Regions from separate parts of the Rhizobium sp. BK098 genome, predicted to be linked through region 2. Evidence: predicted binding sites of a transcription regulator. Region 2 holds the regulator's gene; each other region holds the start of a gene.
What was found. Region 2 encodes PhoB, which activates phosphate uptake and scavenging genes when phosphate is short. Its sites were predicted from a motif close to TGTCATNNANCTGTCAT; they were not measured.
Positions count from the first base shown of each region.

Region 1: the regulator PhoB is predicted to act here: its motif matches at 1,214-1,230, upstream of FHT73_RS10270 (alkaline phosphatase).
Region 3: the regulator PhoB is predicted to act here: its motif matches at 1,556-1,572, upstream of FHT73_RS03835 (UDP-2,3-diacylglucosamine diphosphatase).

Region 1 covers NZ_JACHYY010000003.1:196,750-200,028, forward strand. The annotation lists gene FHT73_RS10260 (class I SAM-dependent methyltransferase) at 1-475, opposite strand, end outside; gene FHT73_RS10265 (Lrp/AsnC family transcriptional regulator) at 490-969, opposite strand; gene FHT73_RS10270 (alkaline phosphatase) at 1,270-3,024, shown strand; gene FHT73_RS10275 (hypothetical protein) at 3,099-3,279, shown strand, end outside.
Region 2 covers NZ_JACHYY010000006.1:119,689-122,967, forward strand. The annotation lists gene FHT73_RS16995 (GcrA family cell cycle regulator) at 345-881, shown strand; gene phoB (phosphate regulon transcriptional regulator PhoB) at 971-1,654, opposite strand; gene phoU (phosphate signaling complex protein PhoU) at 1,686-2,399, opposite strand; gene pstB (phosphate ABC transporter ATP-binding protein PstB) at 2,451-3,266, opposite strand.
Region 3 covers NZ_JACHYY010000001.1:791,131-794,409, forward strand. The annotation lists gene FHT73_RS03830 (NADP-dependent malic enzyme) at 1-1,363, opposite strand, end outside; gene FHT73_RS03835 (UDP-2,3-diacylglucosamine diphosphatase) at 1,638-2,444, shown strand; gene FHT73_RS03840 (MFS transporter) at 2,600-3,279, shown strand, end outside.

The DNA.
Region 1 (3,279 bases), on a different contig from region 2:
GTTCGGATATGTCTAGACCGTGAAGCTGAAGCTCGGGATTGCCGGCGAGATAGGCAAAGGCAAGGCTGAAAGCGCCGGAGCCGCAGCCGAGGTCACATACTCTTCTATACTTGTGAACAGTTGCACGAAGGCTGGTGAGCGCCTGCAGGCATTTTAGTGAGTTCCGCATCCCGAATGCACGCATAAAGGCATCGGCGGCGCGGCTATAGTCGAATATCTCTATCTGACGCCTGCTTTCGACGGCATTGCGCAAGGCGATGGAATCGTTGCTGGGATGATACAGATGATTGCATCTGAGCAGGACTTCGGCAAATTCTTCGAAATGCCGCGTCTGTACATCCGTGGTCATGCAAGCCGATCCTCGCCAAGGAGATTGTCTTTGGTATGATTGGAAGGGCTGTATGCGCAGAAAGCAACCCCTCAAAACTTGCCCTTGACGCTCAACAGGGCACGGCCGCGTGGCGGTGACCGCCAAGCGCCTTCGCCATATCAGCCGTGCGGCAAATGAACCGGAAATCCCTCGAAGGTCTTGAGGGTATCGAGGACGATCGCCGTCTTCACATGCTGGACCGATTCATGCGGAAGCAGCACGTCGTTGACGAAGCGGGAGAGATCGGTGAGCCCGCGGGTGGCGACCTTCAGGTGATAGTCCATTTCGCCCGTCAACGCATAGGCTTCCAGCACCTCGGGCAGACCGTTGATGAGCTGCGAAAACCGGCGGGCGTTGTCCCTGTTGTGAGTGGCAAGCGTCACAGAAATGACCACGAGCATGTCCAGCCCCAGCCTCTGCCGGTCGAGATTGGCCTGGTAGCTGCGAATATAGCCCTCCGCCTCCAGTCGCGTGCGGCGGCGCGAGCATTGCGAAGGCGATAGCGCGATGCGTTCACCCAGCTCGTTGTTCGTCAGTCTGCCGTCTTTCTGAAGCTCCTCCAGCAGGCGTAGATCCAGTTTATCGAGCTGTTCTTCCATTGCGAAAAATCCTCAAAGTCCTCACGAAACGTGCGTAATATTTTCCCCTTCGGTTAAGATAGCAAGTTTTCACTCACGGTGATCGGTATAGCTTGCATGATAATGGATTGCGGATGACGACGAATTGACGGGACCGTTTGCATGTGTACGCAGCATTTTAGATGCGGCACATACAATCAGGATTGCTTATCGGTTTCTGTTTTGGAATTAGTGGTTGTGGAAAGTTGACCCATTTTTACATGATTGTCATCTGGCTTTTATATGTGGGGAGCGGGAAGCAACCAAACGCAGGGGGTGTAAATGCGTAAACTTCTTCTCGCCATGATGTCTGCGACCATAATGTCCGGCGCAGCCCATGCAGCGACAGTCTATCCGTTGGACCGGGCAACGGTACTCGCCGGCTCTCCGTTCGATTTCAAGGTGGAATTCAGCCAGGTCGTGAAGCCGGAAGACGTGAAGGTCACGGTTAACGGCGAAAGCTACGACGCGGTTTTCGGCAAGGCGGCTGATTTCGTCGGCGAAGAAAAGGGTGCTGAGGACAAAGTTCTCGGATCTGCCCTGATCCTGCGTGGCGTCAAGCTCGCAAAGCCCGGCCAGTACAAGGTCGAGGTTTCGGCCGGCGACGAGAAGAAATCCGTCAACTGGGATGTTTATGGCACTTCGGCGACGCCGAAAGCCAAGAACATCATCTTCCTGCTCGGCGATGGTCTCTCGGTTGCGCATCGCACCGGCGCCCGCCTCATGTCCAAGGGCATGACCGAAGGCAAGGCCAATGGCCGCCTCGCCATGGACGACATCCCGCCGGTTGCCTTCATCGGCACGTCCTCGACCTCGGCGATTGCCACCGACAGTGCCAATACCATGTCGGCTTACATGACCGGCCACAAGTCGGCCGTGAACGCCCTCGGCGTCTATGCCGACCGCACGCCAGCAAGCCTCGATGATCCCAAGGTCGAAACCATCGGCGAGGCCCTGCGCCGCACCGGCAAGAAGTCGCTTGGCATCGTCACCACGGCCGAAGTCGAGGATGCGACGCCGGCAGCGCTCGTTTCCCATACCCGCAAGCGTGGCGACAAGGCCGATATCGTCGGCATGATGTATGACGTCAAGCCGGATGTCCTGCTCGGCGGCGGCTCGGCCTATTTCCTGGCGAAAAGCGTGCCCGGTTCCAAGCGCAAGGACGATAAGGATTATATCGCGCTCTTCAAGGATGCCGGCTATGCCGTTGCGACCGACAAGAACGAACTGGCGGCTGCCGCCGGCTCGAACCAGGACAGGCTGCTCGGCCTTTTCCATACCGGCAATCTCGACGTCACGCTCGACCGCGAATTCCTCAAGAAGGGCACTGTCGACAAGTTCCCGAACCAGCCTGGCCTCGTAGATATGACCAAGATCGCGCTCGACAAGCTTTCCAAGAATCCGGATGGCTTCTTCCTGATGGTCGAGGGTGCGTCCATCGACAAGATGAGCCATCCGCTCGATTGGGAGCGCGCTCTGGTCGATACGATCGAGTTCGACAAGGCCGTTGCCGTCGCCCGCGAGTTCCAAGCCAAGAACCCGGATACGCTTGTTGTCGTCACCGGCGACCACACGCATGGCGTCTCGATCATCGGCACTGTCGACGATAACAAGCCGGGCACAGAAATGCGTGAGAAGGTCGGCACCTATGCGGCTGCCGGCTTCCCGAACTATGAGGACAAGGATGGCGACGGCTATCCGGACCGCGTCGACGTTTCGCGCCGCCTGTTTATCGCCGCCAACAACGGCCCTGATCACTACGAGACCTTCCGTCCGAAGCTCGATGGTCCTTTCGTTCCGGCGATCCAGAACGAGAAGAAGGAATATGTCGCAAATGAAGCCTACAAGGATGTGCCCGGCGCCGTCTTCGTGCAAGGCAACCTTCCGAAGGACGAGGACAGCGGTGTCCACGCCGTCGATGATGTCGTGCTCCAGGCGGCAGGTCCAGGTGCCGAAGGCTTCCGTGGTTACATGGAACAGAGCGATGTCTACCGGGTGCTGGCCGATACTTTCGCGCTCGGCACCGAAAAGATGTAAGTCCTGACAGGCCATGTGAATAGGGCAGGCGGTGTCGAAACCGCCTGTTTTCTCCATTTTTATGAGGGTACGCGATGTCGAAGCATCAGATCGCCACCATCAATCGTCGAGACTTTCTGGCCGCCGCCGCAGCCTTGCCTGTCATGGGCATTGCGGTACGTGCCAATGCCTCCGAGAAACTAGGCTTCGGCGAGCTCTACAAGAGTTTCGGTCCGCTCGGGCTCGAATTTTCCGACAAGGTCAAGCAGTCGAGCG
Region 2 (3,279 bases):
CTTGCGGCGGCTTGGGCACTATTGATGTTTTGCACCGCGATGTCAACAAAACTGCCGTTTTAGCAGGTGCGAGAAAACGCTTGCCGGCAAAAGAGATGCGTCGGGCGGCGCCTATGGCAGAAATGCCACGCCCGGACAGCAAGTTGGGGAAAACCTCGAAATCGATTCCTCAAGATTCCCGCGACTCTTGTCACGGAGTCAGCCTCACACTAGGTTAAAAACCAATTGCTAGACTGCATGCGGCGGAACTAGTCACCACAATTTTAGAGCGTTTCGCGCCTCGATACCATGCGAGGCAATGGTGAGGGATTCTGCCATCGGAAACGCGACAGCGGAGACAGGGCATGAATTGGACAGACGAACGCGTCGAGAAGCTGAAAAAGCTATGGTCCGAAGGATTGAGCGCCAGCCAGATCGCTGCGCAGCTCGGTGGCGTGAGCCGTAATGCCGTCATCGGCAAGGTGCATCGCCTGAACCTCCCCGGCCGAGCGAAGGCGGGCGGCGCGACAACCGCAGCGCGCACGCCGAAGCGCAGCGCAGCGGCACCTCGCGCTGCGACCTACGGATCGCGCGTTGCTACCCGCACGGTGGTTGCCCGCCAGCAGGGCGCAACCATGCTGAAGGAAGAGATCGAGATCGATTCCGTCAACGAAATCCAGTATCGCCCGGCATCGAACGTCGTCGTTCCGATCTCCCGCCGCCTCGGCCTGACGGAACTGACGGAGCGCACCTGCAAGTGGCCGGTCGGCGATCCGCTGAAGGACGATTTCCATTTCTGCGGCAATGAGAGCCCAGATTCATCGCCTTACTGCACCTACCATCAGCGCCTGGCCTACCAGCCGGTGCATGAACGGCGTAGGCCGGCCCAGCCGCGTGGCTGAGAAGCTTGATGACTGAGATAAAGAAACGGGCCCTTGAGGCCCGTTTTCTGTTTCCGCCGCTATGTTGATGCCTGATCGGGTATCCCCGCTCAGGCCTCCATGGAGTAGCCCGCGCCGCGAACGGTGCGAATGACATCCTGCATATTGGAGAAGTTGAGCGCCTTGCGCAGGCGGCCGACATGGACGTCGACCGTGCGTTCGTCGACGTAGATATCGTGACCCCATACGCCGTCGAGCAGCTGCGAACGCGAGAAGACGCGGCCCGGCGAGGACATCAGGAACTCCAGCAGGCGGAATTCCGTCGGCCCCAGCCGCACTTCGCGGCTCTTGCGGTGAACGCGATGGGTTTCGCGGTCCAGCTCGATATCGCCGCAACGCAGCACCGTGGAGAGAACCTCCGGGCGGGCACGCCGCAGCATCGCCTTGACGCGAGCCATCAGCTCCGGCGTCGAGAACGGCTTGACGACATAATCGTCCGCGCCGGTCGAAAGCCCGCGCACGCGCTCGCTTTCCTCGCCGCGGGCCGTCAGCATGATGATCGGCAGGCGCTCAGTCTCCGGCCGCATACGCAGCCGGCGGCAGAGCTCGATGCCCGATACGCCGGGCAGCATCCAGTCGAGGATCAGGAGATCGGGGATGCGCTCCTGGAGACGCAGCTCGGCCTCATCGCCTCTGAGGATCGTGTCGACCTCGAAGCCTTCGGCCTCAAGATTGTAGCGCAGCAGAACGCTGAGCGCTTCCTCGTCTTCTACAACAGCAACTCTCGGAACCATGCGCCTATGGTCTCCTTTCTTCGCTTTCGGATTATTCGGTCACTGCGCCGACGGTATTGGCGGTATCGTCCTTCGGGCGCTCGCCTTCCGGCTGCGCGCCCGTCGCCATGTAATAGATCGTCTCGGCGATGTTGGTGGCATGGTCGCCGATGCGCTCGATGTTCTTGGCGCAGAAGAGAAGATGCGTGCAGGTGGTGATGTTGCGCGGATCTTCCATCATGTAGGTCAGCATCTCGCGAAAGAGCGAGGTGTACATGGCGTCGATTTCCTCGTCGCGTTCGCGGATCGATACGGCCTTGTCCGGCGAGCGGGTCGCGTAGACATCCAGAACTTCCTTGAGCTGGCTCAGCGCCAGTTCGGAGAGATGCTCGATGCCGCGGGCGAGACGGCGCGGGACACCGGTGCCCTGGACGGCGATGACGCGCTTTGCGGTGTTCTTGCCGAGATCGCCGACGCGCTCCAGATCGGATGCAATGCGGATCGAGCCCATGATTTCACGCAGGTCCGCCGCCATCGGCTGACGGCGGGCGATGGTAACGATCGCCTTGTCGCCGACTTCGCGCTCGGCATGGTCGAGAACGACGTCGTCGGAGATGACCTTCTGGGCCAGGGCAGCGTCGCTATTGACCAGCGCGCGTACGCTGTCGCTAACCATCTGCTCTGCCAGGCCGCCCATTTCAGCAATGCGGCGCGTCAGGAACTTCAGGTCTTCGTCATAGGCAGAGAGAATGTGAGTGGAGACCATTTTTCTATCCTCAAGGTGAACTGTGTGAAATGAGCCGCGCGCCTGACATCATCAACCAAAACGGCCCATGATGTAATCCTGCGTGCGGAAATCGTCGGGATTGGTGAACATCTTATCGGTGTCGTTCTCCTCGACCAGATGGCCGAGATGGAACATTGCGGTACGCTGCGAGACGCGGGCTGCCTGCTGCATGGAATGCGTCACGATGACGATGGTGAAATTCTCCCGCAGCTCGTGGATGAGATCCTCGACCTTGGCGGTCGCGATCGGATCGAGCGCCGAGCATGGCTCGTCCATCAGGATGACCTCCGGACTGACCGCGACGGCGCGGGCGATGCACAGACGCTGCTGCTGACCGCCCGATAGACTCGTGCCGGCATCATGGAGCCGATCCTTGACCTCGCCCCAGAGACCGGCCTTCTGCAGGCTGGTCTCGACGATATGCTCGAGATCGGCCTTTGAGCGATGCAGGCCATGGATGCGCGGGCCGTAGGCGACGTTCTCAAAGATGGACTTTGGGAATGGGTTGGGCTTCTGGAAGACCATGCCGACGCGGGCGCGCAACTCCACCACGTCGATGCTGTCGTCGTAGACATCCTGATCGTCGAGCGTGATCTTGCCAGTGACCCGGCAGGTCTCGATCGTATCGTTCATGCGGTTGAGGCAGCGCAGGAAGGTGGACTTGCCGCAACCGGAAGGGCCGATCAAAGCCGTGACGGTATTGGCGCGGATCTTCAGATTGACGTCGAAGAGCGCCCGCTTGTCGCCGTAGAACACAGAAACGTCCTGGCCGATCATCTTGTAGGGGATCGTCATCATCTTCCTGGACAATGCTTTTTCGCTGGCGGCTTCCGTCATCATGTTCATTTCGTGCGCCCTC
Region 3 (3,279 bases), on a different contig from region 2:
GCTCGGCAATCTTCGCGGCGGCAAAGATAGGCTTCATGACGAAGCCCGAACGGAAGACGAAGCGGTTGAGCTCGTCCATATAGGCGTCGAAATCGGTGATCGGACGCAGGGCGACGCCGCTGTCTGCGGCTGCCTTTGCCACGGCGGGCGCGATGCGCAGGATCAGGCGCGGGTCGAAGGGCGAGGGGATCAGGTAATTCGGCCCGAAGACCGGAGTTTCACCGGTATAGGCTCGCGCCGCAACATCGGAAGGCTCCTCGCGGGCAAGTGCTGCGATGGCGCGCACGGCGGCCATCTTCATCTCTTCGTTGATCGTCTTGGCGCCGCAATCGAGCGCACCGCGGAAGATATAGGGGAAGCAGAGGACGTTGTTGACTTGGTTCGGGAAGTCCGAGCGGCCGGTGCAGATCATCGCGTCGGGGCGGGCGGCGCGGGCGAGATCCGGCATGATTTCCGGCGTCGGATTGGCGAGCGCCATGATCAGAGGCTTTTCGGCCATCTGCGCCAGCAGTTCGGGCTTCAGCACGCCGGCGGCGGATAGGCCGAGGAAGACGTCGGCGCCCGGAATGGATTCGGCCAGCACGCGCTTGTCGCTGTCCTGAGCGTAGACGGATTTCCACTCGTCCATCAGGACGTTGCGGTCCTTGTAGACCAGGCCTTCGATATCATGGACCCAGATGTTCTCGCGCCTGGCGCCGAGAATGACGAGCAGGTTGAGGCAGGCAAGCGCGGCTGCGCCCGCGCCGGAGGCGACGATCTTGACGTCTTCGATCTTCTTGCCGGCCAGTTCCAGTCCGTTGAGGATGGCGGCGGCGACGATGATGGCGGTGCCGTGCTGATCGTCGTGGAAGACCGGAATTTCCATTTTCTCGCGCAGGCGGCGCTCGACGTCGAAGCATTCCGGCGCCTTGATGTCTTCGAGATTGATACCGCCGAAGGTCGGTTCGAGCGCCGAGACGGTGTTGACCATCTCATCGACCGTCGGGGCTGCGATTTCAATGTCGAAGACATCGATGCCGGCGAATTTCTTGAAGAGAACGGCCTTGCCTTCCATGACTGGCTTGGAAGCGAGCGGGCCGATATTGCCGAGGCCGAGCACTGCGGAACCGTTGGAAATCACCGCTACGAGATTGGCGCGGGACGTGTAATAAGCGGCCGTTTCCGGGTTGTCGCGAATGGCAAGACAGGGCGCGGCGACGCCGGGCGAATAGGCAAGCGCCAGATCGCGCTGGTTGCCGAGCGGTTTGGTGGCCTGGATTTCAAGCTTGCCGGGGCGGGGATAGCGATGGAAATAGAGCGCCTGTTCGTCGAAATCGCCACTCGCCATGTTTTCGGCTTTTTTCGAAGTGTCGTGCGTATCCATCTCGCTGTCTCCATTCCTGCCTGCGCTTTGAGTCTTCTGCATACATCAATCGCTTCGCCTTCACAGTATGCAATTGAGGTCACAAAGCGTTTTTGTCGTGACAAAACTGAATTGCCTTTTTGCAAGAATTGAGCGGCGCGCGTCCCTTGGATCGAACGCTGCGCTCGTGGCTGAGCCGTCAAGCACAGGGATTGTCATCTTCCTGAAACACGAGTCTGGTTTTGGAATAGCCAACGTAGGATAGGGCACGGACATATAGTTCGTGAATGAAAACATGGACCCCCGGCATTTCCGAACGCTATTCATTTCTGACGTGCACCTCGGCTCGAAGGCCGCCAAGGCGGACTACCTGCTCGACTTTCTCCGTCATCACGAAGCCGATACCATCTTTCTGGTCGGTGACATCGTGGATGGCTGGAGACTGAAGCGAAACTGGTATTGGCCTCAGCACTGCAACGACGTAGTCCAGAAGCTCCTGCGCAAGGCGCGCAAGGGCACGCGCATCGTCTATATACCCGGCAATCACGACGAATTCCTGCGTGACTTCCCCGGCATGCATTTCGGCGGCATCGAGGTGGCGCAGCGCGCCATGCATGAAACGGCCGACGGCAAGAAATATCTCGTGCTGCATGGCGATGAATTCGATGTCGTCGTCCGCAATGCCCGCCTGCTCGCCTATCTCGGCGATTGGGCCTATGACATGGCAATCCTGATCAACATCGGCCTTGCAGCGGTACGCCGCCGCCTGAACATGCCATACTGGTCCTTCTCGGCCTGGGCGAAACTGCAGGTAAAGCACGCCGTCAATTTCATCGGCGAATTTCAGCGTGTCGTCGCCGAAGAGGCCAAGCGCAACGATGCCGATGGCGTCATCTGCGGCCATATCCACCATGCGGTGATCGAGGATCTCGATGGGATCCGTTACATCAACACGGGCGACTGGGTGGAAAGCTGCACGGCGATTGCCGAACACGAAGACGGCACGTTCGAGCTGATTACCTGGCAGAATATTCTTGAGACGGAACCGGTTGGCTCACCTGTCGAGGAAATGCCGCGGGCACTCGGGGCACAGGCAGCATAATTCTGCGCCTGTTCACAGGCTTGCTAATAGCTTGTCATAATTATTGAACGCCTACAGCTTCGGTTTTTCCGATATAGTACGGCTTTGGCCACTTCTCGCCATAGTCGTATTCTCGATAGCGTGATAGGGACAAATAAGTTCCCTTCAGGTCTGTCATGATTCCCGCGATCAAGTCCTTCCAGGGCGAGGGTGCGCCTCCATATTTCCGCTTGCGCACTGCCTTGTCCTACTGCGCTCCGTTGTTCGTCAACGGAATCGCCCTGCCGTTTTTCCCCGTCTGGCTGGCGGGGCTGAATTTCAATGATCATGAGATCGGCCTGGTGCTCGCCATTCCTATGGTCGTTCGGGTGCTCGTGACTCCCATTATCGCGGTGCTCGCCGATCACATGACGGAGCGGGCGGATGTGCTGCTATCGTCGGGTGCACTGTCGCTGCTGACGGCTGTCGCGCTCTACTGGACGAGCGACTTCTGGCCGGTGCTTCTGGTCTACGGCATTCAGGGCGCCACCTACGCGCCTTACGTGCCTGTGGTTGAGTCGATCGCCATGTCGGGCGTGCGCCGCTGGGGCTTCGACTATGGCTCCATGCGGGTCTGGGGATCGATCACATTCATCCTGTCGACCCTTCTCGGCGGCCAGCTGATCGGCATTTGGGGCGGCACCACTGTCTTGCCCGTAATGGTGGCCGGATTCATTCTGACGACACTGATGGGGTTTTTCGCACCGCGAATCGGGCCGACGCGCCGGCGCAACCTGCCGATCAATCTGCAATCTCCGACCGGAAATCTGCGCTCGCCGCACTTGCTCATCACCATGATCGGCGTGTCGATCCAGCA